Tolumonas auensis DSM 9187: one gene and its partner. The protein of the gene in region 2 binds, or shares a complex with, the protein of the main gene of each other region. Links are inferred from orthologs where the notes say so. Each region holds a gene or a part of one and is shown on either strand. Other genes may lie near its edges.

Region 1 (15,949 bases), 850 kb from region 2 along the record:
CGTTTTGATTCGGTTTTCAGATGATCCAGTGGTGTTGCCATTGTGGATCCATCAACCAGCGTTTTTAGTTGATAATTTGTCAGTCCTTCACTGGTTTTACCCTGAAAGATAACCGCAGCGGTTTCGGCCGGAGACAGCAGTTGTGCGGTCACAGCCTGAGGTGCCATCCAGTTTGTCATTGGGGCCGGGAAAGAGACCAGTAACAGGACGTAACCGACCATGGCCGGATTAAATGGATTCTGGCCAAGACCACCATACAATTGCTTGGCAATAATGATGGCGAATGCAGTAGCTAACACTACCATCCACCAGGGTAGTAATGGCGGGATTGCAACGGCGATCAGTGCTGCAGTCAGCAGGGCACTGCTGTCTTTCAACGACGCGGATACAACATAATTCCGCATGCGCAGAATGACAGCTTCAGACACAAGCGCGGTCAAGATGGCCAGCCCAAGCTGAAATAATACGCCCCAGCCGAACAGGTAGCATTGCGCAGCAATACCCGGAACTAACGCCAGCAGTGTCAGTCGCATAACACTGCTAGTGCTTTTCTGGCTATGACCATGTGGTGAAACGGCAATCGCAAATGACATGAAACTTATTCCTGTTGTTCTTTGTTCTGGGCGGCCTCAGCTTCAGCCTGCGCTTTCTTTGCCTTTACTCTGGCAATCGCGGCGGCCACAGCTGCTTTCTTTGCTGCTTCGGGATCTGCAGGTTCGGCTGATATTTCTGCTGAAGTAGCGACAGGCTGCTCTGCCTGCAATTTCTTCGCTTTGGCTCTCGCAATCGCTGCAGCGACAGCGGCCTTTCTGGCAGCATCCGGATCATCCGGCGTCACCGTTGTGTCAGACTTAGCGGCTTCCGCGGATTGCTCAGATTCTGCTTTTTTGGCTTTCACTCTGGCGATCGCCGCCGCCACAGCCGCCTTCTTGATACTTTCAGCATCAGCGGATGCAGTCGGAGCATCGGCATTTGCTGATACAGAGGCAGATTCACCAGCAGCAATTTCTGCTTTACGCGCTTTGGCTCTGGCTAAAGCTGCAGCCACTGCGGCTTTGCGGGCATCATCGGCAGGAACAGCTGTACCTGTTGCCGCCGGGAGGTGTGCTTTTTCAGTCTGGTGCTGTATAGCCTGAGCTTTACGGGCTTCCCGTTCTGACCGCATATCTGCATCGGCCGGGGCAGTTTTATTCTGCTGGGCCTTAAGTCGCATAATGGCTGCAGCAACAGGATCTGCCTCCGCTGACGATAGCGGACGTGCCGCTACAGGCGGAACATGCGCCTCACGGGCCCGGCGTTCTTCTTCCAGACGTAGTTTCTTTGCTTCAAAGCGTAATTTTGCTCGTTCGGCTTGAGCGGCTTCTTCCCGAAGATGCTGGATTTCCGCTTTTTCCTGACGGTAGTAATGTACCAGCGGAATATTGCTCGGACATACCCATGCGCAGGCACCACATTCAATACAATCAGATAAATTGTATTTTTCAGCATTCTCGTGGTCACCGGCTTTGCTGTACCAATAGAGCTGTTGTGGCAGCAGTTTTACCGGGCACACTTCCGCACATTTACTGCAACGAATGCAGTTCATTTCATCGTCACGCGGCGGCAACTCAGCCACACTGGGCGCCAGCAGACAGTTGGTGATTTTGACTACCGGCACATCAGCATGCGGCAGGGTAAAGCCCATCATTGAGCCACCCATGATCACGCGCTGACGCGGCTCCGGGATCAATGAGAACTGAGCCAGTAACCAGCGAACGGAAGAACCTAAACGTACCCAGGCATTACCGGGTTTTTTAAATTGTGTGCCGGTTAATGTAACAACCCGGCGGACCAGCGGTTCATCTTCGATGATGGCTTGCCGGATTGCGTAGGTTGTACCCACATTAACCATGACGACACCCATTGACAGTGAACGACCGCCAGACGGAACTTGTCTTCCCGTCAGGATTTCGATCAGCTGACGAGCACTTCCTGACGGATATTTCGTCGGGATAACACGCACAATCACATCATCAGGCAAGGGGTTGAGCAGAAAAGCAGAAATAGCCTCTGGTTTATTATCTTCAATGGCAATAATGGTAATAGTCGGACGCAGAATATGCTTGATGATCTCAATACCTTCCAGGATCTCTCTTGCATGCTCACGCATCAGACGGTCATCTGCTGTAATGTAAGGCTCACATTCAGCACCGTTGATAATCACAATCTCGGCTTTTTCACGCGCAACACTTAATTTGGCGTAAGTAGGAAAACCGGCACCACCAAGGCCTGCAATACCTGCCTGTCGGATACGCTCAAAGAGTTGAATCGAATCATACTGGTGGAAATCAGGCCACGGCTCACATTCACGCCATTGATCAAGACCATCAGGCTTAATGTGAATACAAGGTTCACTTAATCCGGATGGATGCGCGACGGTGTGCAGCTCAATCGCGGTAATAACTCCGGAAGTGCTGGCATGCACCGGCACTTCCATTGGATGATCACTGGCAGTCAGTTGCTGCCCGGCTAATACACGTTCACCCACTTTAACCAGCAAACGTCCGATTCTGCCGCTATGTTGTTTGATCGGAATAACCAGAAAAGGGGGGATGCCGGCATCGACCAACGGTGTTTCACTTGATTCACGCTTATGCTCATCCGGATGCAGGCCACCATGGAAGTCCCAGATCTTGCCCTTACGGATTTTGCTGATGATATTGATAATACTCATTGCACCATTCTCACCGGAATTGTTTCAACATCCCACTTCCAGCGATCAGGCGTGGCGGGTAATTCAATCATTTCAATACAATTAGTCGGGCAGGGGTCGACGCATAAATCACAACCGGTGCATTCACTGCGTAAAATGGTATGCATCAGTTTGGGCGCACCAATAATGGCATCGACAGGACAAGCCTGAATGCATTTGGTACAGCCGATACAGAGATTCTCGTGAATAAATGCCACTCGTTTTGGCGGCGCCATCAGCAATTCATTATCATCCGATGGCGGTTCAACCCCCATTAGATCGGCAATATTCTGAATAGTCTGCGCACCACCCGGAACACATTTATTGATACTGTCACCATTGGCAATCGCCTCTGCATAAGGGCGACATCCCGGATAGCCACATTGACCACATTGTGTTTGCGGTAATAAAGCATCCAGCTGATCCACAATCGGATCGGATTCCACTTTAAAGTGGATCGCAGCAAAGCCCAGCAGCAACCCGAAAATGAGTGCCAGTGCAGCAAAGATAAGAATAATCAGTAAGATATGGTTCATATATTAGAGCTTAATCAGGCCGGTAAAACCAAGAAATGCCAGTGACATCAGTCCGGCGGTAACCATCCCAATTGCAATACCCTGAAACGGCGCGGGGACATCTGCGGCGGCCAGTCGTTCACGTAAACTGGCAAACAGAATCAACACCAGCATAAAGCCTAAACCACCGCCAAAACCATAAACCACGCTCTGCATGAAATTATGCTGCATGGTGATATTCAGAAGAGCCAGGCCAAGCACAATACAGTTGGTGGTGATTAATGGCAGGTAGATCCCCAAAATACGATAGAGATCCGGGGCACTTTTATGGATCACCATTTCAGTAAACTGAACAACGACAGCGATAACCAAAATAAAAGCCAGTGTACTGAGAGATTCTGCAGCAAGCGGTACCAGCAAATAATGCTGCACCAGATATGCGAAAGCGGATGTCAGAGTCAGCACGAATGTGGTTGCCAGACCCATACCTACGGCAGGCTCAATTTTTTTGGATACCCCCATAAACGGGCATAATCCTAAAAACTTAACCAGAACAAAATTGTTAACCAGAACCGTACTAATTAAAAGTAACAGGTATTCCAACATGATACATACCTCAGCTTGCAAGCGCCGCATATTATCTTCGTATGTACGAAGCTTAACAACCGTTAAACCGAAGGGTTTCTGGATATTAGTATACCGAACGGCTAGACTTTGCTCTCTTTAGCCCCATATCCAGGAGGTAATTTTGGGCGTCCTTCCAATGCTGGCACTTACTATTGCCATGCTGCTTTGGTCCAGTGCATTTATCTCGTTAAAATATCTGCTGGATTTCTTTCATCCCACGCAGATTGTTTTCATCCGTATGCTGATTGCCAGCGGCTGTTTTTTATTCTTCGGCCGGAAACTTTTACAATTTCGTTATCAGGCCGGCGATTGGCGCTGGCTGGTGATCATGGGAATTGCGGAACCCTGTCTCTACTTTTTATTTGAGACTTCTGCACTACAATATACAACCGCCGGGCAGGCGGGCGTTATTACAGCAACATTACCGCTTCTGGCCTCGATCGCCGCATTCCTTGTATTGAAAGAACGGATCGGAAAACCACAAATTCTCGGCTTTGTTATCGCAATTCTGGGGTGTACCGCATTGAGTATGGCAGGTCAGAGTGATGAACAAGCCAGTAATCCATTATTGGGTAATTCATTAGAGTTTATGGCGATGTTGTGTGGTGCGGTTTATTCAATTTCAATCCGCAGACTATCATCCCGCTATTCCGTTCTGGTATTAACGGCATTTCAGGCTTTTGTCGGTAGTCTTTTTTTCGGACCGTTAGCATTACAGCATGCAATGCCGGCCGATGTTTCTCTGCTCCAGTGGGGAAGCCTGATCTATCTGGCAACAATAGTAACCATCGGTGCTTACTGGCTGTATAACTGGGCAATCAGTAAAGTAGCAGTATCACTGGCCACTGCTTACATTAATCTGATCCCGGTGTTTACTTTATTACTGGCATTCTGGCTATTGAATGAGCGGTTAAACTTCTGGCAGTGTGTCGCGTGTGGTGCTGTGTTTATCGGGGTTGTGATCAGTCAGTTGCCGGAAAAAGTGGCCGTGACAGCAAGAGAACAGGTTCCGGAGAGTCTTTAATGCGGGATAGCACACGAGGGGAAGGAAATCCCCCCGTGCTTTCAGCCATTATTCGAAATGAGATAATGCCCGGGCGAAATCCATCACTTCTACTTCCGCACCGCTCAGTGTTTCATCCCATTCCACACCAATCAGTACACCGTCAGCATGCAACTCGTTAACCCACTCATCATAAAACTCATCCAGAGGGATGGCTGCCGGTTCATAATCTTTCCATTCATCACAGCACAACAGTTTCGCGGCACGTTCAGATGACCACAAAGGCATTACATCGACCGCATCGTCATCAGAGGAGTCGCAAACCACCCATTCATCTTCAACCTGCAGCCCCCACAAAACACCGCTGTCTTTCACTTCAGTGATAAATTTTTCCGGAATATGCAGTTCAGTATGGTCGGTCATTTTTAAGTTCCAAATTCAGTGGATGATAACGATTGTGTATTGTAGCGGAAAATTCAGCTTTCTGTATTTTGACTCTTCTTCATAAGCTCTCTGTGAGTCATGAACATCCGGAAATCAAATTCCAGCTGGTGGTAAGAGGGTTCCATATACTCGCATAACTGATAAAACGCTTTATCGTGCTGTGTTTCTTTCAGGTGCGCCAGTTCATGAACCGCAATCATGCGCAAGAATTCCGGCGATGCTTCCCGGAACACGCTGGCAATGATGATGTCATGCTTTCGTTTGATCTTGTTACCCTGTAACTGGGCCTTGCGCACATTCAGCCCCAGGGCATGATGTACTATCGATAACTTGCTGTCATAGCGAACCTTGCTGATAGCGGACACATTCCGCATATAACGGTTTTTCAGCTCAGTCACATAATCAAATAACGCCGAGTCGCTCTGTATCGTGTGTTTTTCCGGATAGCGCTTTTCCAACCAGGTGCCCAACTGCTGCTTTTGGATCAGCTGCCGTACCTGCTGCTGTAGTTGCTCCGGATAACCACTGAGATACATTAAATCAGACATGATGATTTACTCTCCGGACGGCGCTTTTTTAGCCCAGGGAGAACTTTTCGTTATCACATACAGTTCTTCGACTTTAGCCCGGGCCCATGGTGTCCGTCGCAGGAATTTAAGACTGGATTTAATACTCGGCTCGTTTTGGAAACAGTTGATATCAATACGCTGGCCTAATACATCCCAACCGTAATGTTCAACCAGTTCCGTAACGATGCGCTCCAGTGTTACGCCATGCAGCGGATCTTTGGATTGAAATTGAGTCATATACGAGATTTTCTACCGAATAAAATCAGGCCGACAGATTAGGAGATGAATACTGAAATAGCAAATCAGCAGCAATAGAAATAGCGATTTAATTGTGTGATTATGATCACCATTTCACATCTATCATAATTATCATGGAATTAGAGCTTTCAACCCTGATCTTGCTGGCCATCTGCGGCGTTGCTGCTGGCTTTATCGATTCAATTGCTGGTGGCGGTGGTTTATTAACGGTGCCGGCATTGCTGAGTGTGGGCATTTCACCTGCACAAGCGTTGGCTACCAATAAACTACAAAGCAGCTTTGGCAGTTTTTCTGCCACGTTCTATTTCTTGCGCCGTGGTTACATCGATCTGAAACTGATCAGAAATGGCATCTTTTTTACCTTTATCGGCAGTGCACTAGGTACCTTGCTGGTTCAGCAGATTGACCCTTCGGCATTAAAACAAGCCATTCCTTTCATGCTGATAGGCTTTGCGCTGTATTTCATCTTTTCCCCCCGCATTGGTGAAGAAGATCGCCAGCAACGGATCAATTTTTCTCTGTTTTCTTTATTAGTTGGGTTAGGTGTCGGGTTTTATGATGGCTTCTTTGGTCCCGGCACCGGCTCATTCTTTGCTATCGCATTTGTTGCTCTCGCAGGGTTTAATCTTTCCAAGGCAACCGCGTATAGCAAATTGCTTAATTTCACCTCGAACATTGCTTCACTCATTTTCTTTATGCTGGGTGGAAAAATTCTCTGGCAAGTGGGCATCATTATGGGTGTAGGGCAGTTTATCGGTGCCCGTCTTGGTTCAAAAATGGTGGTGAGTAAGGGGAGTAAGATTATTCGTCCCTTACTGGTGACGATGTCTTTGATTATGTCGGCCAGACTGCTTTGGCAACATTATGCTGGTTAATTGTTAGTCATCATTTTGTCATCTGTTACGGGCACTCTCTATTAGGTAACCAAGGAGAGTGCCTATGAAATTACGTCGTAAAAAGATTCGCCAGCGCCATATGTGGTTTAGTTTGTGGCAGTACGAATTATCGCCAGTGAACCAACCGAACTTGATGCCTGTCAAGGTCAGCGAAAGATAATTAAGGTTGTTCTTGCAGAACAGAAGGCGGCTTTGCTATCAGTCAGTTATATTTAAAAATAAACGCTGGTAATGCCTTATGTTTCTGGAACAAATCGATATAACGGGATTCCGTGGTATCTCCAGGCTATCTGTCAGGTTAGGACAGACTACCGCGTTGATCGGGGAAAATGCCTGGGGTAAGAGCAGTCTGCTGCGGGCGCTCTGGAGTCTCATGGGGCATGATGCATTACCCTATCAATTTGTTGCGGAAGATTTTTACCGCGCCGCCTGTGATGGTGCCAATGAGCAGGAACTTACCATTTGTCTGACATTCCGTGAGCATCGTCCGGGTATCAGTCAGCATTCACATCGTCTTAACCGCTTATCCGCGGTATGGACCCATCATCATCTGGATATGTTTCACCGTATCCATTACATCGCTAAAGCCCGTCTGCATGCTGATGGTGTTACCTCTGAACACTATTTCGAAGATGCGCATGGTACCAGGGTACTGGGCGATAACAGTGATGAACTGGTTCGTCTGTTAAGTTCAATGAATCCGGTATTGCGTTTGCGTGATTCTCGCTCAATCAGTGGTTTATCCGGGCCAACAACGGACACTGACGAGTTCGTAGAAGATATATCAGACCTTTTGCAGGACTGTACACCTGAGCGGCAGCAGCACATAACCGAAGGGGTTCATGCGGCAGAGTATCTGCTGGATCGTTATTTCATGAACGTGCCGCATCGCACCAAGCGCAGTCAGCGCGATATTATCAATCAGCCAGGTGTGCTCCACGGATTAACCGATTGGCATGACTTGTTGCGGAATATGGATAATGACACCATGCAACAAATGCTGTCACGTATCGGCCATGCACTGCTGGCAGCCCATTCCGGACGGGAGCTGGAAAGTGAGGCCCGACCTATCTATATTCTGGAAGATCCGGAAAGCCGCTTACACCCGACAATGATGTCGATTGCCTGGGGGCTGATTCAGCAACTTCCGGGGCAGAAAATTCTGACTACCAACTCTGGTGATCTGTTGGCAACGTTGCCATTAGGTCAGATCCGCCGTCTGGTTCGCATCAATAACACGACCCGCAGTTATCTGATGGATGAAAACAGGTTCTCGGCCGATGACTTACGCAAAATAACCTTTCACGTTCGTATTAACCGCCCTATGTCGCTGTTTGCCCGCTGCTGGTTATTGGTGGAAGGAGAAACCGAGCTGTGGTTGTTATCCGAACTGGCTCTGTTATGCGGCTATCATCTTCCGGGCGAAGGGGTGCGTATTATCGAATATGCACAATGCGGGTATAGTCCATTAATCAAGCTGGCAAACGATCTGGGCATTAACTGGCATATGCTGGCAGATGGTGATGAAGCGGGGGTTCGTTATATTCATGGCGCCAGACGCTTATTAACGGAAGAACATCAGCGCAGTGAGCGTAGTGGTGGTGGTCTGACCCTGTTACCAAACCGAGATATTGAACATTTCCTGTATGCGCATGGGTTTGAAGATGTATATCGCCGTGAAGCCGCGCTCAGGGATATGCGTAATTTGCCGGTTAACAAAATCATCGACCGGGCTGTATCGCGCCGTTCAAAACCGGGCATGGCGCTGGCCGTAATAGAAGAAGCCATGCAGAGAGGGGCAGATAGTGTGCCTGTACTGTTGCAGAAGATGTTTGATCGGGTTGTCGATCTGGCCAGACAGCAGGCATAAAAAAGCCTTCCGGAGAGGAAGGCTTCATTCGGAGCAGATAGCTGATTAAAACAGAATTTTAGTCAGATTATACAGTTCTTCGTTGAACGGACGCTTCATGTTCTCGATACAGTCGATGATGTCGTGGTGTACCAGTTCATTTCTCTGCAGACCGATACAACGACCACCCTGACCTTCGATCAGCAGATCAACGGCGTAGGCACCCATACGGCTGGCCAGGATACGATCACGAGCGGTTGGCGAACCACCACGTTGAATATGACCCAGGATAGTCGCGCGGGTTTCCAGACCGGTATGCAGCTCAATCAGATTTGCCAGCGCGTTAACATCGGTAACGTGTTCACAAATAGTGATGATTGCATGACGTTTGCCGCTTGCAATACCTTCATCGATGTTTGCCAGCAGGTCTTCTTTCTTGAAGCCTTTTTCCGGCACGATAACGAATTCTGCACCACCAGCAACAGCAGCTGCCATTGCCAGGTCGCCACAGTGACGGCCCATAACTTCAACCACAGAAATACGTTTGTGGGAAGTAGAGGTATCACGCAGACGGTCAATCGCTTCCATGACGACGTTCAGTGCGGTATCAAAACCGATAGTGAAATCAGTACCAGCGATATCGTTGTCGATAGTGCCTGGCAGACCGATACATGGGTAACCCATTTCAGTCAGTTTCTTGGCGCCCATGTAAGAACCGTCACCACCGATAACAACCAGTGCTTCGATGCCGTGTTTGTTCAGGTTTGCAATCGCTTCGCGGCGTACACTTTCTTCTTTGAAAGCAGGGAAACGAGCAGAACCCAGCATGGTGCCACCACGGTTAATGATGTCTGAAACGCTACGGCGCTCCAGCTTTTCGATACGGTCACGATGCAGGCCCAGATAGCCGTCGTGAATACCATAAACCTCGATACCTTTGGCCAGCGCAGCACGAATTACAGAACGGATCGCCGCGTTCATACCTGGTGCATCACCACCACTGGTTAAAACACCAATTTTCTTGATCATAGTGTGCCTCTACATATGAAATACAAAAAACAAATTCTTGAGTTACGTACTACACATAGCCTGTATTTATGATTATATCAGCTGTCTCGATAGTCACCCTAGTCCATATCCAGACTGTGTAATACAGAACAAGGCACCCCTTATCGGGATGCCTTGTAAAAAATATTACTTAGCTGCAGCAGCGATGATAGTAGAGAAATCTTCTACTTTCAGAGATGCGCCACCAATCAGACCACCGTCGATGTCAGTCTGAGCCAGCAGTTCAGCAGCGTTTGCAGCGTTCATGGAACCACCGTACAGAACCTGTACTTTAGCAGCAACGGCAGCGTTGAAACCAGCCAGGTAAGCACGGATGTGAGCGTGTACAGTCTGAGCGATTTCAGGAGTAGCAGTTTTACCGGTACCGATAGCCCATACTGGTTCGTAAGCAACAACTGCGTTAGCAAAAGATTCGATACCAGCAACGTCGATAACAGCTTTCAGCTGAGCTTCAACAACAGCATTAGTTTCGTTTGCTTCGAACTGTTCCAGAGTTTCACCAATGCACAGAACAGGGATCAGGCCAGCAGCCTGAATTGCAACGTATTTTGCAGCAACAACAGCGTCAGTTTCTGCGTGCAGAGTACGACGTTCGCTGTGACCAACCAGAGCGTATTTACAGCCGAATTCTTTCAGCATAACCGGAGAGTTTTCACCGGTGAAAGCGCCAGCAGTGTGCAGGTCAGCATCTTGTGAACCGAATTTGATCGCAGAACCGGCAGTCAGCTGTTCAACTTGACCCAGGAAGATAACGGAAGGGCAAACAGCCACTTCAACATTTGCTGCAGCAGCTGCCGGCGCTTTCAGGCCGTTGATCAGCGCTTCAACAGAAGCTTTAGTACCGTTCAGTTTCCAGTTACCCATGATCAGTGGTTGTCTCATTTCGCTGTATCCTCAGAATTGTTGATGGTTATAAGTATTTGCACCGCATTATAGAAGGAGTGACGCCTGACGAATAGACGCCATTTTGTTACTGCCAGTAAATTTTTATTCTTCTTACTTGTTGTTAGCAGAAACTTCACCTTCATGTAACGAAAGCGATTAAAAAGTCGCCGGATAATTAACAAGTCAGTTACGAATGCGATTCCACAGCGTTCCAATCCATTCGTGCAGTGCCATTTCAGAGTACATCAGATAACGACCGGATGGTAAATACCCATATAGTGGAATATCCCCCTGAACCAGGCGTCCGACATACTGAGCCGGTGCCGGAATGACATTTGCTGCGGTATCTCTGAATAAGCTCATAGCGCGAGGCATATGCGATGCCGAGGTTACCAGCGCTGTGGGATGATTACTGATCAGCTGGCTATCCAGCGCAACTTCCTCTTCGGTATCTCTGGCGTTTTCAATCAAGGTCATATCGTTACGGGATATGCCATTCGCTTCGGCCACCCGGGCATACATCTGCGCGCCTGATACCGGATCACCGGCAATGCTGCCGGAGAAAATCATATGTGCCTTTGGATTTAGTCGCTTGATGCGTAATGCTTCCTGTATGCGCGCTGAAGCCGCTTCAGTTAGCTGACTGTTAAGCGGAACCGATGGGTCAGATACATGGCCGTGACCCAGCACAATAATGAAGTCAACGGTTTGTCCTTCCGGGAAAGGAGGATAAAGCTGCTCCAGAGGACGGTTCAAGCCGACACTGACCGGGCGTAGTGAGAAGGTCACCAGTAATAGCGTGGCAACCGAGACCAGCAATTTGCCACTTTTCTGCCAGCGGGTCAGCCATAGCAGTAATAACCCGGTACACAGTAGCAAAGCGCAAAATGGCAGCGGCATCAGAAATAGTCCGAGCCATTTTTTAAGCATAAAAATCATATATTCATCCCGATTTGACGATCAAAATTCCCCGTTTTCACTGCTTGTGACAGAATAGCGGCCTTTTTTATTAGTTACAGCAGAACATTCGTATATGTCGGATCACTCATTTGACGGGCTGTCAGAAAAATTTGCACAGAACATTTATGCCACCAGCAAAGGGAAAATACGTACAGCTGTTGTCTGGCGTGATCTGGAGCAGGGACTGGCACAACTTGGTGATCGGCCACTGAGGATTCTGGATGCCGGTGGTGGTTTTGGGTTTTTTGCCCAGAAACTGGCCGCATTGGGGCACGATGTCACATTATGTGATCTTTCAGCCGATATGCTGGCACTGGCGAAAGAGCAAATCGCGGAAAAGAAACTGACGGACCGTATCAGACTGGTACATTGCTCAATACAGGATCTGCCTGTTCATGTGCATGGTAGTTTCGATCTTGTGTTGTGCCATGCTGTCGTTGAATGGCTGGCGGAACCAAAGCAAACGCTGGCAGGATTGCTGAACTATCTGAAACCGGGCGGGCTGTTTTCATTATTGTTTTATAACCGCGATGCGTTACTGTTTCAGAGTCTGGTGGTCGGCAATTTTGACTATATCCGTGCTGGTCTGGTAAAAAAACGCCAGCAGAAGCTGACACCGACTAACCCGCAAGCACCGGCAGATGTCTATAAATGGCTGGAGGAGTGGGGAATGCCGCTGCTGTGCCGCAGCGGTGTACGGGTGATCCACGATTACATGCGTCACAAAGAAGATCAGCACAAAAAGTTTTCCGATTTACTGGAAATGGAATTACGTTATTGTCAGCAGGAACCGTTTGTCCATCTTGGGCGTTACATGCACCTGCTGGCCAGTAAGCCGTGATTGATAAGAGACTATAATGAACCAACAACTTAGGCCTGAGCGCAGCCTGCCGGAACTGGTGGGTTGGGTGAAACAGGAACAGCTGGAACTTCATCTTGGTAATGAACGACTGGCGTTTTTGATCGCTATTTCCTCAATGGCACGGGATGAGCAAACGCAGGAATTAAGCGAAGCGACACTACACGATGCATTTAGTTATGTAAGTCAGTTATATGGTCTGATGGATGAGACTCTGACAGTACGTGCTAATAACGCGATCAATGAACTGGTCCGGCAACGACTACTCTCTCGCTTTAATACCGATCCGGTAGCGGGCGAAAGTGTATACCGTCTGACCCGGCTCGCTATCGGCATTATTGAGTTTTATCTTGATCAGCAACAGGTCAACAGTGTGAAGCTATCACTGCTGCTGGAACAGGTTGCCGGAGAGCTGGATAAAGCTTATGCCGCAGCGCTGCATGCTACTGACGAATCTGCCTGGGATACCGAAGTCTATCCACGTCTGAAATATTCCGTTGAAGAGATCCTGAGCCGTATCGATCTGACTCAAAGGGCTATGGATGATCAACAAAATCAGGTAAAAGCCGATATTGCTGATCTTTTAAATCAGAACTGGACGCAGGCTATTCACAACTGTGAGAAATTGCTGCGGGAGACCGGGCAAACCTTACGTGAGCTGCAGGATACACTGGATGCCGCCGGGCATAAGTTACAATCCGGTCTGCTGAACATTCAGGAAACCTCCCGTGCTCAGGCTATTTCATCCGTGCTGGTGGAACAGCTGACGTTTGATCTGCAGAGTCGTATTGATGCCATTCTCAGCTGGGGTCAGCAATGTATTGAGCTTTGGGCTCGTTACGACCGGCATGTGCATAAATTTATCCGTAATGCGATTGATATGGATAAAAACCGCGTATTCAGCCAGCGCCTTCGTGAATCTATCCGTGATTTTGATAACCACAACTGGTTGCTGCTGGTGGCACAGGAAAATCGTCTGCTGGAATTGCGGGACGAAACGCTGGTGCTGCATAACGATGAGATCACCGGTGATTTACCTGCCATGCTGGAGTTTCAGGAAATTCAGGTACTGGATGAAAAACTTTCAGACCACATCGGCGTTTATCTTTCTGATTTCCAGGTACATGGGAAACCGCTCGATATGGCAGACATCCTGAAGGATTATCTGCAGCAATATCCTGAATATCAGCATTTTGATGTTGCACGTATGCTGGTGGATCAGGCGGTACGTCTTGGTTACTCAGCCGCTGAACTGGGCGGAGTACGTCATCCTAAGTGGAAACCTATTAACAATTCAGGCGCCAAGGTGCAGGCTCATGTCATTGATCAATACTGAACTTCCTATTGCTCTGCGTCTGGCGCAGGCAATCGCTAACCCATTATTTCCTAAACTGGATACTGCTTTACGTAGTGGCAAGCATATCAGTGCTGATGATCTGGATAGTCATTCCTATCTGCTGGATTACCACGATGAGCTTGAGACTTTTTACAATCGCTATCAGGTTGAATTAATCAAGGCACCTGAAGGCTTCTTCTATCTGCGACCACGCTCGACCTCTGAAATCAGTACTTCCGTATTATCAGAACTCGATATGCTGGTGGGTAAAGTACTCTGCTATCTCTATCTGAGCCCGGAACGACTGGCTAATGAGGGCATATTCTCACTGCAGGATCTGCAGGAAGAGATCGTGTCACTGGCGGATGAACGTCAGTTGCTGCGTATGGTAAACCAGCGTAGTGGTGGTACCGATTTAGATAAGAAAAAATTACAGGAACGGATTCGTACCTCTATGCGCCGCCTGCGTCGTCTGGGAATGGTGACAGCACTGGGTACCGGCGACAAATTCCGGGTTAATGAAGCGGTCTTCCGTTTTGCGGCTGATGTTCGCACCGATGAAGATCCGCGGGCAGTACAACTGCGCATGATCCGTGAAGGTGAAGCAATTTTACATGATGATGAATTACCAACCCGTGAAACCGTATGGGATTCACTGGATGAAGCAGAAGAAGACGAAGAGCAATTGGGGCTGGATATATGATCACGCGCGGTAAGTTTCTCTCTTTCACCATGATCAACTGGAATGGCTTTTTTGCCCGTACCTTTGAGCTGGATCAGATGGTGACGACATTGTCCGGCGGTAACGGGGCCGGTAAATCAACCAGTATGGCCGCGCTGATTACGGCATTGATTCCTGATCAGACCCTGCTGCATTTCCGTAATACCACTGAAGCGGGAAGTTCCTCTGCCAGTCGTGATCGCGGCTTATATGGCAAATTGCAGCGTGGTCATTGCTATTCGATGATCGATGTCCGTAACTCGAAAGGGCAACGTCTGTGGTTCGGCGTGCATTTAGAACAGGTCGCTAACCGTGATAACAAAGTAAATATCACACCATTCTGCATGCTGGATGTACCTGATTCGTTGCAACCAACCGATTTCCTGCTGGAAAAGCTGGATGGCGACAAGGCAAAAGTACGTCCGTTCAATGAATTGCGTAAACAGGCAGCTGAACTGGGCGCTATCCGTTTTGTTAAGTTCAATTCGGTGACCGATTATCACAACGTGATGTTTGAGTACGGCGTCACAGCGAAGAAGCTGCGTGATCAGCGTGATCGCTCCAGATTCTACCGACTGATCGAAGCATCACTGTATGGTGGTATCTCATCATCTATCAGTCGTTCATTGCGTGAATACCTGCTGCCGGAAAACTCCGGTGTGCGTAAGGCATTCCAGGATATGGAAGCTGCGATTCATGAAAATCGCCGTACATTGGATGCGATTAAAGAAACACAGGCTCAGCGTGATTTATTCCGCCATCTGATCACCGAAACCACAAACTATGTGGCTGCCGACTATGTGCGTAATCAGAGCGAGAAAAACCGTCTGTCAGAACTGGCGCTGCATGGCCGTAAGCAACTGCAGGATAAGCAACGTCTGATCCGTGAAGAACGGCAGCGTGCCATTTATCTTGCCGAAGAAGCTGAGCAGATGACTGCGCGTGAAAAACATCTGACGGAAGATTTGGAGCTAGCAGCCGAGCACCTTGCTAAGGTCATGGCGGCAACCGGACTGACGAATAAAATTGTTCAGTACCGCGAAGATGTTGAAGATCTGACTCTGAAGGCCGAAGAACAATCAGCCATTACGACAGAACTCGCTGAAGAAAAAACCGAGCTGGAAATCCGTAAAGGGCAAAGCGAAGATGAAGCTGACAGCCTGAAAAGCCAGTTGGCTGATTACCAGCAGGCTCTGGATGTACAGCAAACCCGGGCGATCCAGTACCG
Region 2 (16,055 bases):
TCCGCAGCTGTCGTTTCAGGATGTAACAGGTAAGGATAATGCGGTGCTTTGCCACCATATCCCCGGCTGACCACACCTGGCTTATATCCGGCTTTAGTCAGCAGCTCCACCAGCCATAACACCATTGGTGTTTTGCCATTACCGCCGACAGTAATGTTGCCGACCACAATAACGGGTACCGGAGCCCGGTAACTGGAGAAAATACCAGCCCGGTACGCGTAACGACGCATCGTGGTCAGTAACGCAAACAAAGCTGCGAAGGGCGCAAACAACCAGTTCAACCAGCTACGTTGGTACCAGAGTTTTTCAATCATGCGGTTTGCGCGCCCATTTGGGTACGACGAAGTAAGGCATAAGCACCACCTATTTTCAGCAATTGCTCATGGGTACCGCGCTCAACAATCTGGCCGTCATCTACCACCAGAATTTCATCTGCATTCTCGATAGTAGAAAGACGATGCGCGATAACAAGTGTTGTACGGTTTTTAGTCAGTGACTCCAGGGCGGCCTGAATACGGCGCTCTGATTCTGTATCCAGCGCGGATGTTGCTTCATCCAGCAACAACACCGGCATATCACGTAATAATGCACGGGCTATTGCCAAACGCTGACGCTGACCACCGGATAAGGTCGCACCGTTCTCACCTATCACAGTGTCATAGCCTTGCGGCATCTTAACGATAAATTCATCGGCATTCGCCAGTTTGGCAGCCTGAATGATTTGTTCACGAGTAAAATTTTCTTCCGCCGCATAAGCGATGTTGTTTGCAACAGTATCATTAAATAAATGCACATTTTGCGAAACCAGCGCAAATTGACGACGTAAGTCACGCAAACGGTAATCACGGATATCATGTCCATCCAGCAGAATTTTACCTTCCTGAATGTCGTAAAAACGGGTGAGCAAACTGGCAATGGTGCTCTTGCCTGAACCGGAACGACCAACCAGTGCGATTGTTTTTCCCGGCTCAATGGTGAAATTGACTTCCCGTAATGCCGGTACATCTTTAGTCGGATAGGTAAATGTCACATTTCTGAATTCAATTTTTCCGGCTGCCTGCTTCAGTTCGAGCTGACCATTATCTTCCTCCAATGGCAGATCAATGACATCAAATAAACTCTGACAAGCTGCAATACCTTTCTGGAACTGCACGTTAACCTGAGTCAGACTTTTCAGCGGTTTCATCAATCCGAAGAGCGCTGAAATAACAGCGGCAAAAGAACCGGCCGTCAATTGCTGACTGATTTCGGGATATGTAGCCAAATACAGCACCAGAGCTAATGCTGTTGATGCAATAAACTGAACAATCGGGGAACCGACGGCATCAGCAACAACCATTTTCATATTCTGCTGACGCACCGCGTTGCTCACTTTATCAAAGCGGCTGGCTTCGATTTCCTGACCACCGAACATCAGCACTTCTTTATGGCCTCTCAGCATCTGCTCAGTCGAAGTGGTGATATTGCCCATGGCGTGTTGCAACTGTTTACTCAGTTTCCGGAACCGTTTACTGATTACAGAAATCAGAAACGCAACAATGGGACCGATGACAAAAAAGATGACCGATAATTGCCATGAGTAGTAAAACATCAGTACCAGTAAACCAATAACTGTACATCCCTCACGAATGAGTGAAATCAGGGTTGAACTGGCAGCAGATGAAACCTGAGAGGCATCATAAGTCACCTTGGATAAAAGGGTGCCCGTATTATGTTTGTCAAAAAACGAAAGCGGCATTCCCATTAAATGGGAAAAAACGGTACGCTGTAACCGCATAACAACAGTATTACCAACCCATGCCATGAAATAGTCTGATGTAAAGTTACAGACACCGCGTAATGCGACTAATCCCATGATCATAAAAGGCAGCCACAACATGGCTGAGGGGTCTTTGCCGCTTAATCCATCATCCAGCAGCGGTTTGATCAGCGATATCATGTAAGTATCAACAGCCGCATAACCCGCCATCCCGATAGCTGCTATCGCTAATCCCTTCCGACGACCTACAGTGTAACCCAATAGGCGTTTAAGGATCGGCCAGCTGGATTTCTGCGCTGCATCGCGTACTTCGTTCGACATGAATTATTTAAACCTTGCTGCAAAATGACCCGTCATTTTAGCGGTTGATCGCCCACTAACCAAGCATCCATCTGCCTATACCAGGGCTGCAAACGACGAAAAGGGCGTATATCTGTATTATTTTGACTAAATTCAAAGCTGACCAGACCATCAACAGCTGTTATCCATTGTTGCGACTGCGAATAACGAGATAAAACGACAGGATGAGGATGGTGCCAGCGATTCTGATATCCGGCACTATGAACAACATAATCCGGCGCTACCGCAGCAATAAAATCCGGCGTAGAAGAGGATTTACTGCCGTGATGCGGCGATGACAGGATCTGACTCTGCAATAACTGCCGGGGCAGACGAATAAGCTCCGCTTCCGCTTTCCGTTCAGCATCACCGGTTAACAGCAGACTGTGCTGGTTATCGCTGATTCGCAACACGCAGGAATCTTCATTCACATCACCACCGGAAGAGGATCGGGGGGATAATACCATCACTTGTAATTTTCCCCATTGCCATTGCTGTCCACGCTGACAGATCAACGTATCAACTGTCAGCGCAGAAGAAGAAACAATGCGGGCTTGCGGATACTTTCCGGCGATCCGTTGCCAGTTAGCCGAGTGATCTTTATCGCGGTGACTAACGATCAAATAATCCAGTTGCTTGATCCCCCGGTATTCCAGCATCGGGAAGATCGCGGCATCGGCCATGTTATATCCTCCCTGATAAGCATCTCCGGTATCAAATAACAAAGCCCGCTCATCCTGACTGATTAATACGGATAATCCCTGCCCCACATCCAGCATATCCACCCGCCAGTCCGGCTCAGACTGACAGCCCGCAAACAGCAAACCGCACCCGGCTAATAGCAGTAAGCCAAATTCCCTTTTCATGACAACCGGCGAGAAACGCCAGATGAACCACCCCGCCAGCGCCCAGAACAACAGCAGTTGCTGACGAAAAGAAATTGCCATCCAGCCGGAACCCCATGTCTGGATCCATTCCAGCGCGGACATCAGCCAGTCCAGCTGAAGATCACACAACCAGAATCCGATGTATGCCAGTGATGGGAAAATCGGCACTAACAGCCCGGAAATGAGTGCTACCGGCACAATCGAAAAGGTAAACCACGGGCCGGCAGGTAAGTTAACCAGAACACTGCTGATACTGAGACCATCAAATAACACCAACTGGACTGGCACCAGCAACAGCGTCATTAACCACTGTATTTGCCATAAAGAGGGTTTGCGCCACAAAAATCCGGCAACGCCCAGAATCCCGACAGCGATGAACGATAACCAGAATCCGGCAGAAAATACCGACCAGGGTTCAATTACCAGCATGATAGCCAAAGCAAACAACCAGATCCGGATCCCGGACCATTCCCGTTGCCAGAGCCGTAACGCAATCCAGATAATCAACATGCACAACGCCCTGACAGTGGGAGCAGAAAAATCAGCTAATGCACTATATAACAAAGCAAAAGCTATCCCGACCAGCCAGTGTAAACCTGGCAGTTTTTCACTCCAGCGCTGCAGTAGTAAGCGGGATAACGCCATACCAATCCAGGCAATCAGCCCGATATGCATACCGGAGATAGCGATCAGATGGATAAGACCGGTATCCCGCAGCGTTTGCCAGTCCGCTTTGTCTACGTCCTGCTGTTCACCATAAATCAATGCCATCAGTAATTCCGGCTGACGAAACTTCTGCATCAGCTGACGGGACTTCATCAGCCAGTTGTCCCGCCAGCTGCTATCCGCCTGATAAAGAAGTTTAAAGCTGCTAATACTCCCGGTTGCCGTCACTCCCTGTCCGAGCAGCCAGCGCTCAGCGTTGAATCCGGCCGGATTGCCAAGTCCGTGCGGTATTTTCAGGCGAGCCCGAATATGTAATTTGTCGCCACGTTTCAGGAATGTCTTTTTATCGGAAAGCGTGAGTCTGATGGCTGGCTCAGGCCAGTAAGATTGACGATTGATACTTTGCACTGAAACCAGTAGTTGCTGGCGATCTGATTTTCGATACACAGCCGAAACAGTCACATTTAACTCATGCTGTGCCGGGAGTGAAATATGCTGCTCTTTCAGCCAGCTCAGCTCATGGTTGAAAAAGAGTATTGCCCAGCTCAGCCCGAGTAATACCGCACCGGCAAAACGATAACGGAAAACGACGATTAACCCGGATATCAGAATAATCCATCCCCATCCGTTGGAAGGCAAATCAGGCCAGAGCAGAGAACTGGCTATGCTCAGAGCCATTCCAAGCAGCAATTGTTCCACTATTTATATCTTATCTGTTTAGTTGTTGTCCTATTCTCCCGTTAAGAGTTACCAGTCAACAGCTGTTGTTTTTGACGTTGGCACCGGAATCTCTGTATAAAAAAAAGACAAACAGATGGAATGAGGCCGTCTGATTCACATAAACCGGAGAAAACTACCGCTGATTTACACACGCATGAACGAATGAGTGTCATAATCGGCCAACATTATGTTGTTGTAGTTTTATGTGTTGTCTCTGAGCGATGAATAACATAACCATGAGACTACCGGGCAGGAATGGGGTGAAAAAGACAATACGATGGACATTCTGATTTCCATTTTTTCTGATTATGGCTATTTAGCTGTTTTCGTTATGCTTTTGTTATGCGGCTTTGGTTTACCGATTCCGGAAGACATTACGCTGGTCGCAGGCGGGATTATTGCCGGTTTAGGCTATGCTGATGTACATACCATGTTTGCTGTATGTATGGCGGGTGTTCTGATCGGTGATGGCATCATGTTTACTTTAGGCCATACCTTCGGTCAGCGAATACTGGCTTTTGCGCCAATCAGACGCATCGTTACACCGCACCGGTTTGCTCAGGTGCAGGAAAAATTTGTGAAATACGGTAACTGGGTTTTATTTGTTGCCCGATTCTTACCGGGTTTACGCTCGCCCATCTTTATCGTTGCCGGTATGAGTCGTCGGATCTCCATATGGCGATTCCTGATCATGGATGGTCTGGCGGCCAGTATTTCTGTTCCTGTCTGGGTATACATCGGTGACTATGGTGCTTATAACAGAGATTGGTTACTGCATATGATCAGCCGGGGACAAACCGGTATTTATTCACTGCTTGGTCTCGGAGTATTGATACTGGCGATTCTTTATTTGCGTCACAAACGCAGTAAAAAAATGTGAATATAAAAAACCAGCATTCTGATGCTGGTTTTTTATATCTGTGGAATTAACGCCCCAGTTCTCGCGCCGGTAACAACTGACTGGCCCGCCATGCCGGATATAATGTGGCCAGCAGGCTCATCAGGACAGCAGCGGTGGTGACAACAGCCACATCCAGAAGATGTAATTCTGATGGCAGGAAATCGATAAAATAAATTTCCGGATTCAGGAACTGATATCCCGTCACCCGTTCTACACCATGAATAATGGATGACAGATACTGCGCCAGAATACATCCCAGCAAAGCGCCACTTCCCGCACCAACCAGGCCATTCACCATTCCCTGCGTCATAAACACCAGACGGATTTGCCAGTCGCTGGCTCCCATGGTTTTCAGGATGGCTATATCACCGCGTTTTTCATTCACCGCCATAACCAGCGTTGAAACAATGTTAAAGCAGGCAACAGCAACGACCATCAATAACACAACGTACATAACTGTACGTACCATCTGGATATCCTGATACAGATATCCCTGAGAGGTCATCCAGCTACGCAGATACATACGGTATGGCAACTGATTGGCGGCCTGATAAGCAATGGTGTGCGCAGACAGCACATCATTTACTTCTATGCTCAATCCCTGGACTTCATCCTGCCAGCCCAGCATAGCCTGCGCATCCTGCAGATGGATATATCCCAGAAATCCATCCAGTTGCCCGCCAAGTTTCAGCAAACCAACCACCGTAAACTGACGTTGCATCGGTGCTGAAAACGCGGACTGAGCCTGTTTATCCGGCACCTGCATGGTGACACTATCACCGATTTTCACGCCCAGCTTGTCAGCGATCTGTTGTCCCAGAATGACGCCATTCTCGCCCGGAAGTAAAGCATCCAGACCACTTCCGGTCATGTATTCCGCAGCCTGAGAAATCTGTTTCTCTTCGGCTGGTAAGACGGCCCGCAACTGAGCCGCTTTCATTTTTCCACCCGCTTCCAGCATGCCATTAAGCGAAATCAGCGGTGCCACAGCAGTGATACCCGGTTGTTTCTTTAACAGCGCTGAAGCAGACTGCCAGTCACTGAAACCACCGGATACCATCTCAACTTCAGCATGCGGGATCACTGCCAGTACACGCTGACGCAGCTCCCGCTCAAAACCATTCATGGCTGAAAGCCCGAGGATCAATGCCATTACCCCCAGGGCAATACCGATGATCGAGGACGCAGAAATGAAACTGACAAAACGGCTGCTGCGCCGGGTCCGGCTGTAACGTAACCCAAGAAAAAGCGCAAAAGGCTGAAACATCATTCGCCTCCCAGCAATGCACCATCCACCATATGAACCTGACGGTGTAATTTACCGGCCAGCTCACGATCGTGCGTAACGACGACAAACGCAGTGCCTAACTCACGGTTTAACTGACACATCAGTTCATAAATCGCAGTGGCACTTTTATGATCCAGATTACCTGTTGGTTCATCGGCCAATACCAGCCGGGGCTGATTAACCAACGCACGGGCAATGGCCACACGCTGCCGTTCACCACCGGATAATTCCGCCGGACGATGTTCAACACGATGCGACAAGCCGACCCGTTCCAGCATCTCAGCAGCCTTCTGTGTCGCTTGTTTTACTGCCATACCGCCAATCAGCAAAGGCATCGCCGCATTTTCCAGTGCGGTGAATTCTCCCAGCAAGTGATGAAACTGATAGACAAAACCTAATTGCCGGTTACGGAACTGTGCCTGCTGCTGACTGGTCCACTGATAAATATCCTGCTGATCAAAAAACACCGTCCCCAGAGTCGGTGTATCCAGTGCCCCCAGAAGATGCAGCAACGTACTTTTCCCGGAACCGGAACTCCCGACTATCGCCAGCATCTCTTTTTGCAGTACTGACAGATTAATCCCCCGTAATACCGGTGTCTCTACAGCGCCTTCGTGATAAATCTTCACCAGATCCTGACAATGCAACAGGATATTATTCATAACGTAACGCCTCCGCCGGACGAATATGAGCTGCACGATAGGCAGGATAAAGCGTCGCCATAAAACTCATCAGTAATGCTCCGGATGCAATCAGCAACACCTGCGATACCTGCATTTCTACCGGTAATCCGCTTCCGCCGGCATCCATATATAAATTAAGCCCGAGAACCCGTAATACCGGGTTCAGATAATGGGTAAGAATAACCCCGCCGAATGCACCGAATACCCCGCCCAGCACACCGCTCCAGATCCCCTGAACCATGAAGATCTTCATCACGGTTTTACTTTGCATTCCCATGGTCCGCAGGATCGCTACTTCCCCTTGTTTATCCAGCACCACCATCACCAGAGAAGAAAGAATATTGAAAGTAGCCACCAGAATGATCAGCACCAGCATCATGCTCATGATGTTTTTTTCCATAGCAACAGCCCGGAACAACTCTCCCCGTTCCTTGCGCCAGTCCTGAAATATCAGTGAAGACGGCAGCGATGTTTGGGCAATATCTTCCGTCTGGAAAGCATCATCCAGCCATACTCGCCAGCCGGTAACATTTTCTGCGGGATAGCGTAGTAAGCGACGGGCATCATCCAGATGAATCAATGCAATCTGATCATCAACCGGAGAACCGACATCAAACAAAGCCACAACATTAAATAACCGCTGCGATGGTACTCGACCCATCGGGGTAAAACGGCTGCCTTCGCTGACCAGCACCCGCACTTTATCGCCCGGCAGAACCCCTAGCTTCTGTGCCAGAGCCCCACCCAGAATAATATTAAATTTGCCGGGAACCAGACGCTCCAGAGCCGTATCACCCAGCGTCTGGCGCAACAGATCCTGCTGCGGATAATTCTGTGGATTCACACCCTGCAATGCGATCGGTGCCAGACTCCCCGGACTTTGCACCATCCCTTCGGTGGTAATAAAAGGAGCTGCCGCCTGCACATGGGGTAACTTAGTCACAATCTGCTGATATTGCTGCCATTCAGGTAACTGACCTGATGCGGTCGTGATCACACCATGCGGAACAACCCCTAAAATGCGGTCTTTCAGCTGTGCTTCAAAACCATTCATGACCGAACTAACCACGATCAGCGCCATGACACCGATCGCAATACCAAAGGTTGAAAATATGGAGATAAAAGAAGCGAATCGATTATCACCTCTGGCACCGGCATACCGCAGGCCAATCGCCAGACTGATAGGTTGAAAAATGAGTGATTTCACGCTGTTTCCAAGCGTTGCGCAATCCAAGAGTTAGCGGATAATAAAGGTAAGACATCCGCTCAACAAGAGGTTCTCCTTGAGCGAGCAATATTTTAGTGTGTTGCACTGTTTGTCGATCCGTGTGACCCGGCAAAAATAAAACATTAACTAACCTGAATCTGACTGATGACCAATTACTTTACTTTTTCTCTGAACGCAAAAGCGAATCAGCGTCTTACCTTCGGACAATTAAATGGCAGCAGTCTTTCTCTGGCGATTGCTGAGCTGGTAACAACGCAAAATCACCCGGTAGTGCTGGTTGTGAATGACACACCAACTGCCTTATATCTGGAGCAGGAGATCAGCTTTCTGCTCAAAGAGAACAACATTCCGGTACGGTTGTTTCCTGACTGGGAAACATTGCCTTACGATACCTTCTCACCACATCAGGATATTATCTCTCAGCGTATAGAAACCCTTTATCATCTTCCTAGGATGAAACAAGGTCTGCTGATCCTGCCGGTAGCGACACTGATGCTCCGGACAGCACCTGCCGGTTTCATTGACGGTTACAGTCTGCTGGTCAAACCCGGTGATAAACTCGATTTACACAATCTGCGGCAGCGGCTTGAACATGCCGGCTACAATGCCGTCGAGCAGGTACTGGAGCATGGGGAATACGCAGCCCGAGGCTCCCTGCTCGACCTGTTCCCTATGGGCTCATCGCAGCCTTACCGTATTGATTTCTTTGATGATGAAGTTGATACCATCCGTGCCTTTGATCCGGATACTCAGCGCTCACATGATCCAGTCAAAGAAGTTCGCCTGTTACCCGCTCACGAATTCCCTACCGATAAACATGCGATCGATGGCTTCCGTCAGCGTTTCCGTGAACTGTTTGACGCCAGTCGTGCACCTGACTCAGTCTACCAGCAGGTCAGTAAAGGATTATGGCCTGCAGGAATTGAATACTATCTGCCGCTGTTTTTTGAGCAGACCGCTACACTGCTGGACTATCTCCCCTCTTCCAGTCTGATTCTGACTGTTGGCGATATTCAGCAGGCCAGTGAACAATTCTGGCTGGATGTGCAGCAACGCTATGAAGATCGCCGTTATGACTTAAGCCGTCCGCTGCTACCACCCGCGACGCTTTATTTGCCGGTGGATCAGCTGTTTGGCATTCTGAAAGAACGGACACAAATTCACTGCCAGACATTACCGGCAGAAGAAAAAGCCGGGCGGGTTAATTTACCGGTCAATGCGTTACCAGAATTAACAATAGAAGCGAAACAACAGGAACCACTGGAAGCACTGCAACGCTTTTTAAGCCTGTTCGGTGGCCGGATATTATTCTCGGTGGAATCAGAAGGCCGCCGCGAAGCCTTACTTGAGCTGCTGGCTCCACTGCAACTCAAATTGCCGATCCTGAACTCATTCGATGAGTTCGCCAGCGGTACTGCTCAGCATGCCATTATTGTTAGTCCGCTGGAACATGGTTTTATCCTGCCGGATGCGGGTATCGCACTGGTCTGTGAAAATGAACTGTTTGGGCAGAAAGTTGTACAACGCCGTCGGCGTGATAAAAAATCCAGTACCAACAGCGAAGCTATCGTACGAAATCTGGCCGAATTAACGATTGGTCAACCGGTCGTCCATCTTGATCACGGGGTTGGCCGTTATCTCGGGCTGCAAACCATAGATGCTGGCGGTATTGCCGCTGAATATCTGACACTGGAATATGCCGGCGCCGACAAACTATATGTCCCGGTCACCTCTTTGCATTTGATCAGCCGGTACAGTGGCAGTGAAAACCCGCCCCTGCATAAATTAGGCGGTGAAACATGGCTGAAAGCCCGGAAAAAAGCCGTTGAGAAAATCCGGGATGTCGCAGCAGAACTGCTTGATGTCTATGCCAAACGAGCGGCCAGACCGGGGCTTGCATTCAGGCATGACAAACAGGCCTACAGTAAATTTGCAGCCGGTTTCCCATTTGAGGAAACACCGGATCAGCTGAATGCCATTAACTCAGTGCTGGGTGATATGTGTCAGGCTAAAGCCATGGATCGCCTGGTTTGTGGCGACGTCGGCTTCGGAAAAACCGAAGTGGCCATGCGGGCAACCTTTGTTGCCGTCCATGCCGGTAAGCAGGTTGCCGTGCTGGTACCTACCACCTTGCTGGCACAACAACATTACGAAAACTTCCGCGATCGGTTTGCCAACTGGCCGGTCAATATCGAGGTGATGAGTCGTTTCAAAAGTGCCAAAGAGCAGAAAGCCGCGATGGAAGCACTGGCAGAAGGCAAAATCGATATCATTATCGGCACACATAAACTGCTGTCCGAGGATATTCGTTTCAAGGATCTCGGTCTACTGGTAGTAGATGAAGAACACCGCTTCGGTGTCCGTCAGAAAGAAAAAATCAAAGCATTGCGGGCCGATGTGGATATTCTGACCCTGACCGCAACACCAATTCCGCGCACGCTGAACATGGCGTTGTCCGGTATGCGCGACCTGTCAGTAATAGCAACACCTCCGGCTAAGCGACTCGCAATCAAAACATTTGTCCGCCAGTACGATAAAGCGGTTGTTCGCGAAGCTATCCTGCGTGAACTGAAACGTGGTGGTCAGGTCTACTACCTGCATAACAATGTTGAAACTATTGACCAGACTGCGGCACTGCTCAGCGAATTGATACCTGAAGCCCGGATTGCGATTGCCCATGGACAAATGCGCGAACGGGATCTGGAGCGGGTCATGACCGATTTTTATCATCAGCGTTATAACCTGCTGGTTTGCACAACCATCATTGAAACCGGCATCGACGTACCCAGTGCGAATACCATCATCATGGATCGCGCTGATAATTTAGGTTTGGCTCAGTTACATCAGCTCCGGGGCCGTGTCGGTCGATCACACCATCAGGCTTATGCCTACTTGTTAACGCCGCATCCTAAACAGATGACCAAAGATGCGGTAAAACGTCTCGAAGCAATCGAGTCACTGGAAGATCTGGGTGCTGGCTTTGTGCTGGCAACACACGATCTTGAGATCCGTGGCGCAGGAGAACTGCTAGGCGATGAACAAAGCGGACAGATCGAATCTATCGGCTTTACCCTCTATATGGAAATGCTGGAGCAGGCAGTCAATTCATTGAAGGAAGGCAAAGAACCGTCTCTGGATCAGCTGCTTTCTGATCATACGGATATCGAACTACGGGTTCCGGCCTTACTGCCGGATGACTATATTCCGGACGTAAACATGCGTTTGTCCATCTACAAGCGCATTGCCAGCTGTAATACCCAGGAAGAGATTGATGAATTGAAAATCGAGCTGATCGACCGTTTTGGTCTGTTACCTCAGTCAGCTCAAAATCTGATCCAGATTTCACGTTTCCGCTTACTGGCGAAACCATTAGGTCTTAAACGTATCGAAATTGGTGATCGTGGTGGCTTTATTGATTTCAGTCAGGAAACAAAGATCAATCCAGTGTTCATCGTTGGCCTGATACAGAGTCAGCCACGACTGTACCGCATGGATGGTCCGGCCCGTCTGCGATTTAATCTGCCCAGCGCTGATGCCAAAACCCGTTTCTCACTGGTCGAGCAAATACTGACTTCGTTTGCAACGAATCAGCTTTAATCATCTTATCAGGCGATCCCAACAATTATTGAAGGGATCGCCTGATAACGAATTCAATCAACTCTGACAGACAAAAAAATCAGGACGCTAAAAGCGTCCTGATTATTATGAGCAACAATAAATAGTGATGCTTATTCTGTCATCGGAACCTGTTCAACCACAGCTTCCTGTGCTGGTGCAGATTCAGCTACTGATTCAGCAGCAGGCAGTTCATCACGTTTGGCTTCTTTGATAGACAGACGGATACGGCCCTGACGGTCTACTTCCAGTACTTTAGTGCGAACCATGTCGCCTACCTTCAGGTAGTCGGAAACATCTTTCACACGTTCATCAGTGATTTGTGAAATATGAACCAGACCATCTTTACCTGGCAGAATGTTCACAAACGCACCGAATTCAGCCAGACGAGTTACTTTACCTTCGTAGATACGACCGATTTCAACGTCAGCAGTCAGCGCCTGAATGCGACGGATCGCTTCCTGAGCAGCTTCACCGCTTACCGCAGCAATCTTCACTGTACCATCATCTTCCAGCTCGATAGTGGTGCCGGTTTCTTCAGTCAGAGCACGGATCACAGAACCGCCTTTACCGATCACGTCTTTGATCTTCTCTGGATTGATTTTGATGGTGTGAATGCGAGGTGCGAAATCAGAGATATCATCACGTGCAACACCGATCGCTTTGTCCATTACAGTCAGGATGTGCAAACGCGCATCACGAGCCTGTTTCAGTGCGATCTGCATGATTTCTTTAGTGATACCTTCAATTTTGATGTCCATCTGCAATGCAGTAACACCTTCAGAAGTACCAGCTACTTTAAAGTCCATGTCGCCCAGATGATCTTCATCACCCAGAATGTCAGACAGAACAACAAAGCTGTCGCCTTCTTTTACCAGACCCATTGCGATACCGGCCACAGATGCTTTGATTGGTACACCCGCATCCATCAGAGCCAGAGAAGTACCACACACAGAAGCCATGGAAGAAGAACCGTTAGATTCGGTGATTTCAGAAACCACACGAACAACATAAGGGAACTCAGCCTGTGAAGGGATAACAGCAGACACACCACGACGAGCTAAACGGCCATGACCGATTTCCCGACGTTTAGGTGAACCCATCATGCCGGTTTCACCCACACAGTATGGTGGGAAGTTGTAATGCAGCATGAAACGGTCGGTACGTTCACCAGTGATTTCATCAATGGTTTGCGCATCACGTTCGGTACCCAGAGTACAAGCTACCAGAGCCTGTGTTTCACCACGGGTAAACAGTGCAGAACCATGAACACGTGGCAGAACACCGGTACCCACGCTCAGAGCACGGATCATTTGTGGATCACGGCCATCGATACGCGGTTCACCACGCAGAATACGACCACGAACAACATCGCTTTCCAGTTCATGGAACAGATCAGCAACTTCGCCTGCATCCTGAGTTTCATCAGCAGCAACAATTTCAGCAACAATGCGTTGTTTCAATGCGGAAATCGCGTCATAACGCACTGCTTTTTCAGTAATACGGTAAGCTTCACCAATTGCAGCAACAGCCAGCTCAGCAATTTTTGCTTTCAGTGTTACGTTTGCTGCTGGCGCAACCCAATTCCAAGGTTTTGTGCCAACTTCAGCAGCAAATTCATTGACTGCTTTGATAACAGTTTGCAGTTGGTCGTGACCATAAACCACCGCGCCGAGCATCACTTCTTCCGGCAGGATAGCAGCTTCAGACTCAACCATCAGAACGGCAGCTGCAGTACCAGCAACAACCAGATCCAGCTTGCTTTCCTGCAACTCAACAACAGATGGGTTCAGAATGTATTGATCATTGATATAACCAACGCGGGCAGCACCAATTGGACCATTGAATGGGATACCAGAAATAGCCAGCGCAGCAGAAGTACCGATCATCGCTACGATATCCGGAGATACCGCCGGATTTACTGACATAACAGTGGCCACAACCTGAACTTCATTCAGGAAGCCTTCCGGGAACAGAGGACGAATAGGACGGTCAATCAGACGGGCAGTCAGTGTTTCACCTTCGCTTGGGCGACCTTCGCGTTTGAAAAAACCACCCGGAATACGGCCTGCTGCGTAGGTACGCTCTTGATAGTTAACAGTCAGCGGGAAAAAATCGCGACCTTCAACAGCTTCTTTTTTACCAACAACAGTTACTAATACTGCAGTATCATCCATGCTGACCATAACAGCTGCAGTTGCCTGACGAGCCATAACACCTGTTTCAATCGTTACAGTGTGCTGGCCATATGGGAAGGTTTTTACAATAGGATTCACGTGAATTTCCTTTTATTAATTTCGTCGCTCAAAATGCGCGCTTATTATAGCTGAAGGCGAGCACAATAGGTAATTAGGGATAGATCGACTTCAGATATAATTCTGGCGGAATTGTCATTTCTGTCACGAAAAAACAAAAGGAGGCAAAAGCCTCCTTTTATTAGTAATCACTAAGTATGAATTAGCGACGCAGACCCAGTTTAGAGATCAGATCTTTGTAACGCGCATCATCTTTGCGTTTCAGGTAATCCAGCAGTTTACGACGCTGAGAAACCATACGCAGCAGACCACGACGGCCGTGGTGATCTTTAGAATGTACTGAGAAGTGGCCTTGCAGATGGTTGATCTGAGCAGTCAGCAGGGCAACCTGAACTTCTGGCGAGCCAGTGTCATTGGTACCGCGAGAGAAATCAGCAACGATCTTGGCTTTAGTTTCAGCATTTAGTGACATAGTGTACTCCTGAGTTTAATGGACTGTGAGCCGATCACTAATTCAGCCCACAGAGAAGCTGCGCATTCTAGCACAGCTGTAATCACAGACAAGCTACTCAGCTTGTTCCTCTGCATCTGGCATATCGCCACCGATGCGGACTAAACGACGTGGCGCAACTTTACCGTCATCGTCGATCTCACCAACGCCGATAAATTCGGCTTCCGGGCCTACCGTCATACGGACAAACCCTTCTATTGGAGCATGAGGCACCATTACCGCTTGTCCCTGTGTCACATAAGCGGCCAGTACTGGCGGCATATTGACTTCCGGTAAGCTGTAAACAGCGCTGTCCATCGGCAACAAGTATTGATCGAGTCGTTCACGAGGTGGAACACCTTGTTCCCGGCATTCATCCAGGATCTCGTTCAATTTTTCAAGATTCAGCATTTTGTCGTTCGGGTAGCAGGCTACCTGAGTACGACGCAACTGGATAACATGCGCACCGCAACCTAACAGTTCACCTAAATCATCGATCAAAGAACGAATATAGGTTCCCTTGGAGCAGTGAACTTCCAGAGAAATCTCTTCCCCGGAAAAAGCTTTTAATTCCAGTGAATATATTGTGATTGGACGTGCTTCACGTTCAATCTCAATGCCTTCACGCGCGTACTCATACAAAGGGCGTCCCTGATGTTTTAATGCAGAAAACATCGATGGCACTTGCATGATATCACCACGGAATTTATCCAGTGCCTGCGCCAGCTGATCTTCGCTCACATCCACCGGTCGAACCGAAACAACAGAACCTTCGGAATCACTGGTATCAGTGCGAACACCCAACCGTGCAGTAACCTGATAACGCTTATCAGCATCCAGCAGGAATTGAGAGAATTTGGTAGCCTCACCAAAACAGATTGGAAGCATACCCGTGGCCAGCGGATCCAAAGCACCGGTATGTCCGGCCTTTGCTGCATTATAGATACGCTTCACTTGTTGCAGCGCATCATTCGAAGTGATACCGCCAGGCTTATCCAGCAGTATAATGCCGTGTACATCACGACCTTTGAAGCGACGTCGTCGAGACATCTTTAATCACGATCCTCCTCGTTTTGATCCGGCGACTCGCCACGGCGAAGCTGATCATCACGAACAGTGTTAGTAACCAGGTTGGAGATTCGCATCCCTTCAACCAATGTTTTGTCATAGACAAAGCGAATTTCCGGCACTACGCGCAGTTTCATCGCTTTACCCATCAGAATA

Evidence for each region.
Region 1: pnp (region 2) and pfkA share a complex: the UniProt entries of both Bacillus subtilis proteins name them as parts of the possible RNA degradosome complex. The link is inferred for Tolumonas auensis DSM 9187 from one-to-one orthologs.

The regions. Positions count from the first base shown.
Region 1 is NC_012691.1:1,598,993-1,614,941, forward strand. The notes cover bases 7,941-10,744. They hold pfkA (6-phosphofructokinase), read right to left. Parts: upstream 9,922-10,744; coding sequence 8,959-9,921; downstream 7,941-8,958. Other genes in these bases: TOLA_RS07425 (DUF2813 domain-containing protein), read left to right, coding at 7,941-8,913; tpiA (triose-phosphate isomerase), read right to left, coding at 10,087-10,744. In the rest of the region: electron transport complex subunit RsxD, read right to left, coding at 1-593; electron transport complex subunit RsxC, read right to left, coding at 599-2,713; electron transport complex subunit RsxB, read right to left, coding at 2,710-3,267; electron transport complex subunit RsxA, read right to left, coding at 3,271-3,852; TOLA_RS07400 (DMT family transporter), read left to right, coding at 3,995-4,897; TOLA_RS07405 (DUF2750 domain-containing protein), read right to left, coding at 4,946-5,299; TOLA_RS07410 (YgjP-like metallopeptidase domain-containing protein), read right to left, coding at 5,353-5,868; TOLA_RS07415 (VF530 family protein), read right to left, coding at 5,875-6,126; TOLA_RS07420 (TSUP family transporter), read left to right, coding at 6,261-7,022; more of TOLA_RS07425, read left to right, coding at 7,282-7,940; more of tpiA, read right to left, coding at 10,745-10,842; envelope biogenesis factor ElyC, read right to left, coding at 11,029-11,784; TOLA_RS07445 (methyltransferase domain-containing protein), read left to right, coding at 11,879-12,646; chromosome partition protein MukF, read left to right, coding at 12,663-14,000; chromosome partition protein MukE, read left to right, coding at 13,981-14,703; chromosome partition protein MukB, read left to right, coding at 14,700-15,949. UniProt on the Bacillus subtilis protein: Catalyzes the phosphorylation of D-fructose 6-phosphate to fructose 1,6-bisphosphate by ATP, the first committing step of glycolysis.
Region 2 is NC_012691.1:2,447,096-2,463,150, forward strand. What follows is about bases 11,782-14,691. They hold pnp (polyribonucleotide nucleotidyltransferase), read right to left. Parts: upstream 14,363-14,691; coding sequence 12,200-14,362; downstream 11,782-12,199. Other genes in these bases: mfd (transcription-repair coupling factor), read left to right, coding at 11,782-12,068; rpsO (30S ribosomal protein S15), read right to left, coding at 14,544-14,691. Outside these bases: lpxK (tetraacyldisaccharide 4'-kinase), read right to left, coding at 1-314; lipid A ABC transporter ATP-binding protein/permease MsbA, read right to left, coding at 311-2,080; TOLA_RS11350 (DNA internalization-related competence protein ComEC/Rec2), read right to left, coding at 2,113-4,350; TOLA_RS11355 (DedA family protein), read left to right, coding at 4,649-5,251; lipoprotein-releasing ABC transporter permease subunit LolE, read right to left, coding at 5,298-6,539; lipoprotein-releasing ABC transporter ATP-binding protein LolD, read right to left, coding at 6,539-7,222; TOLA_RS11370 (lipoprotein-releasing ABC transporter permease subunit), read right to left, coding at 7,215-8,450; more of mfd, read left to right, coding at 8,616-11,781; more of rpsO, read right to left, coding at 14,692-14,813; tRNA pseudouridine(55) synthase TruB, read right to left, coding at 14,907-15,881; 30S ribosome-binding factor RbfA, read right to left, coding at 15,884-16,055. UniProt on the Bacillus subtilis protein: Involved in mRNA degradation. Catalyzes the phosphorolysis of single-stranded polyribonucleotides processively in the 3'- to 5'-direction. Necessary for competence development in Bacillus subtilis.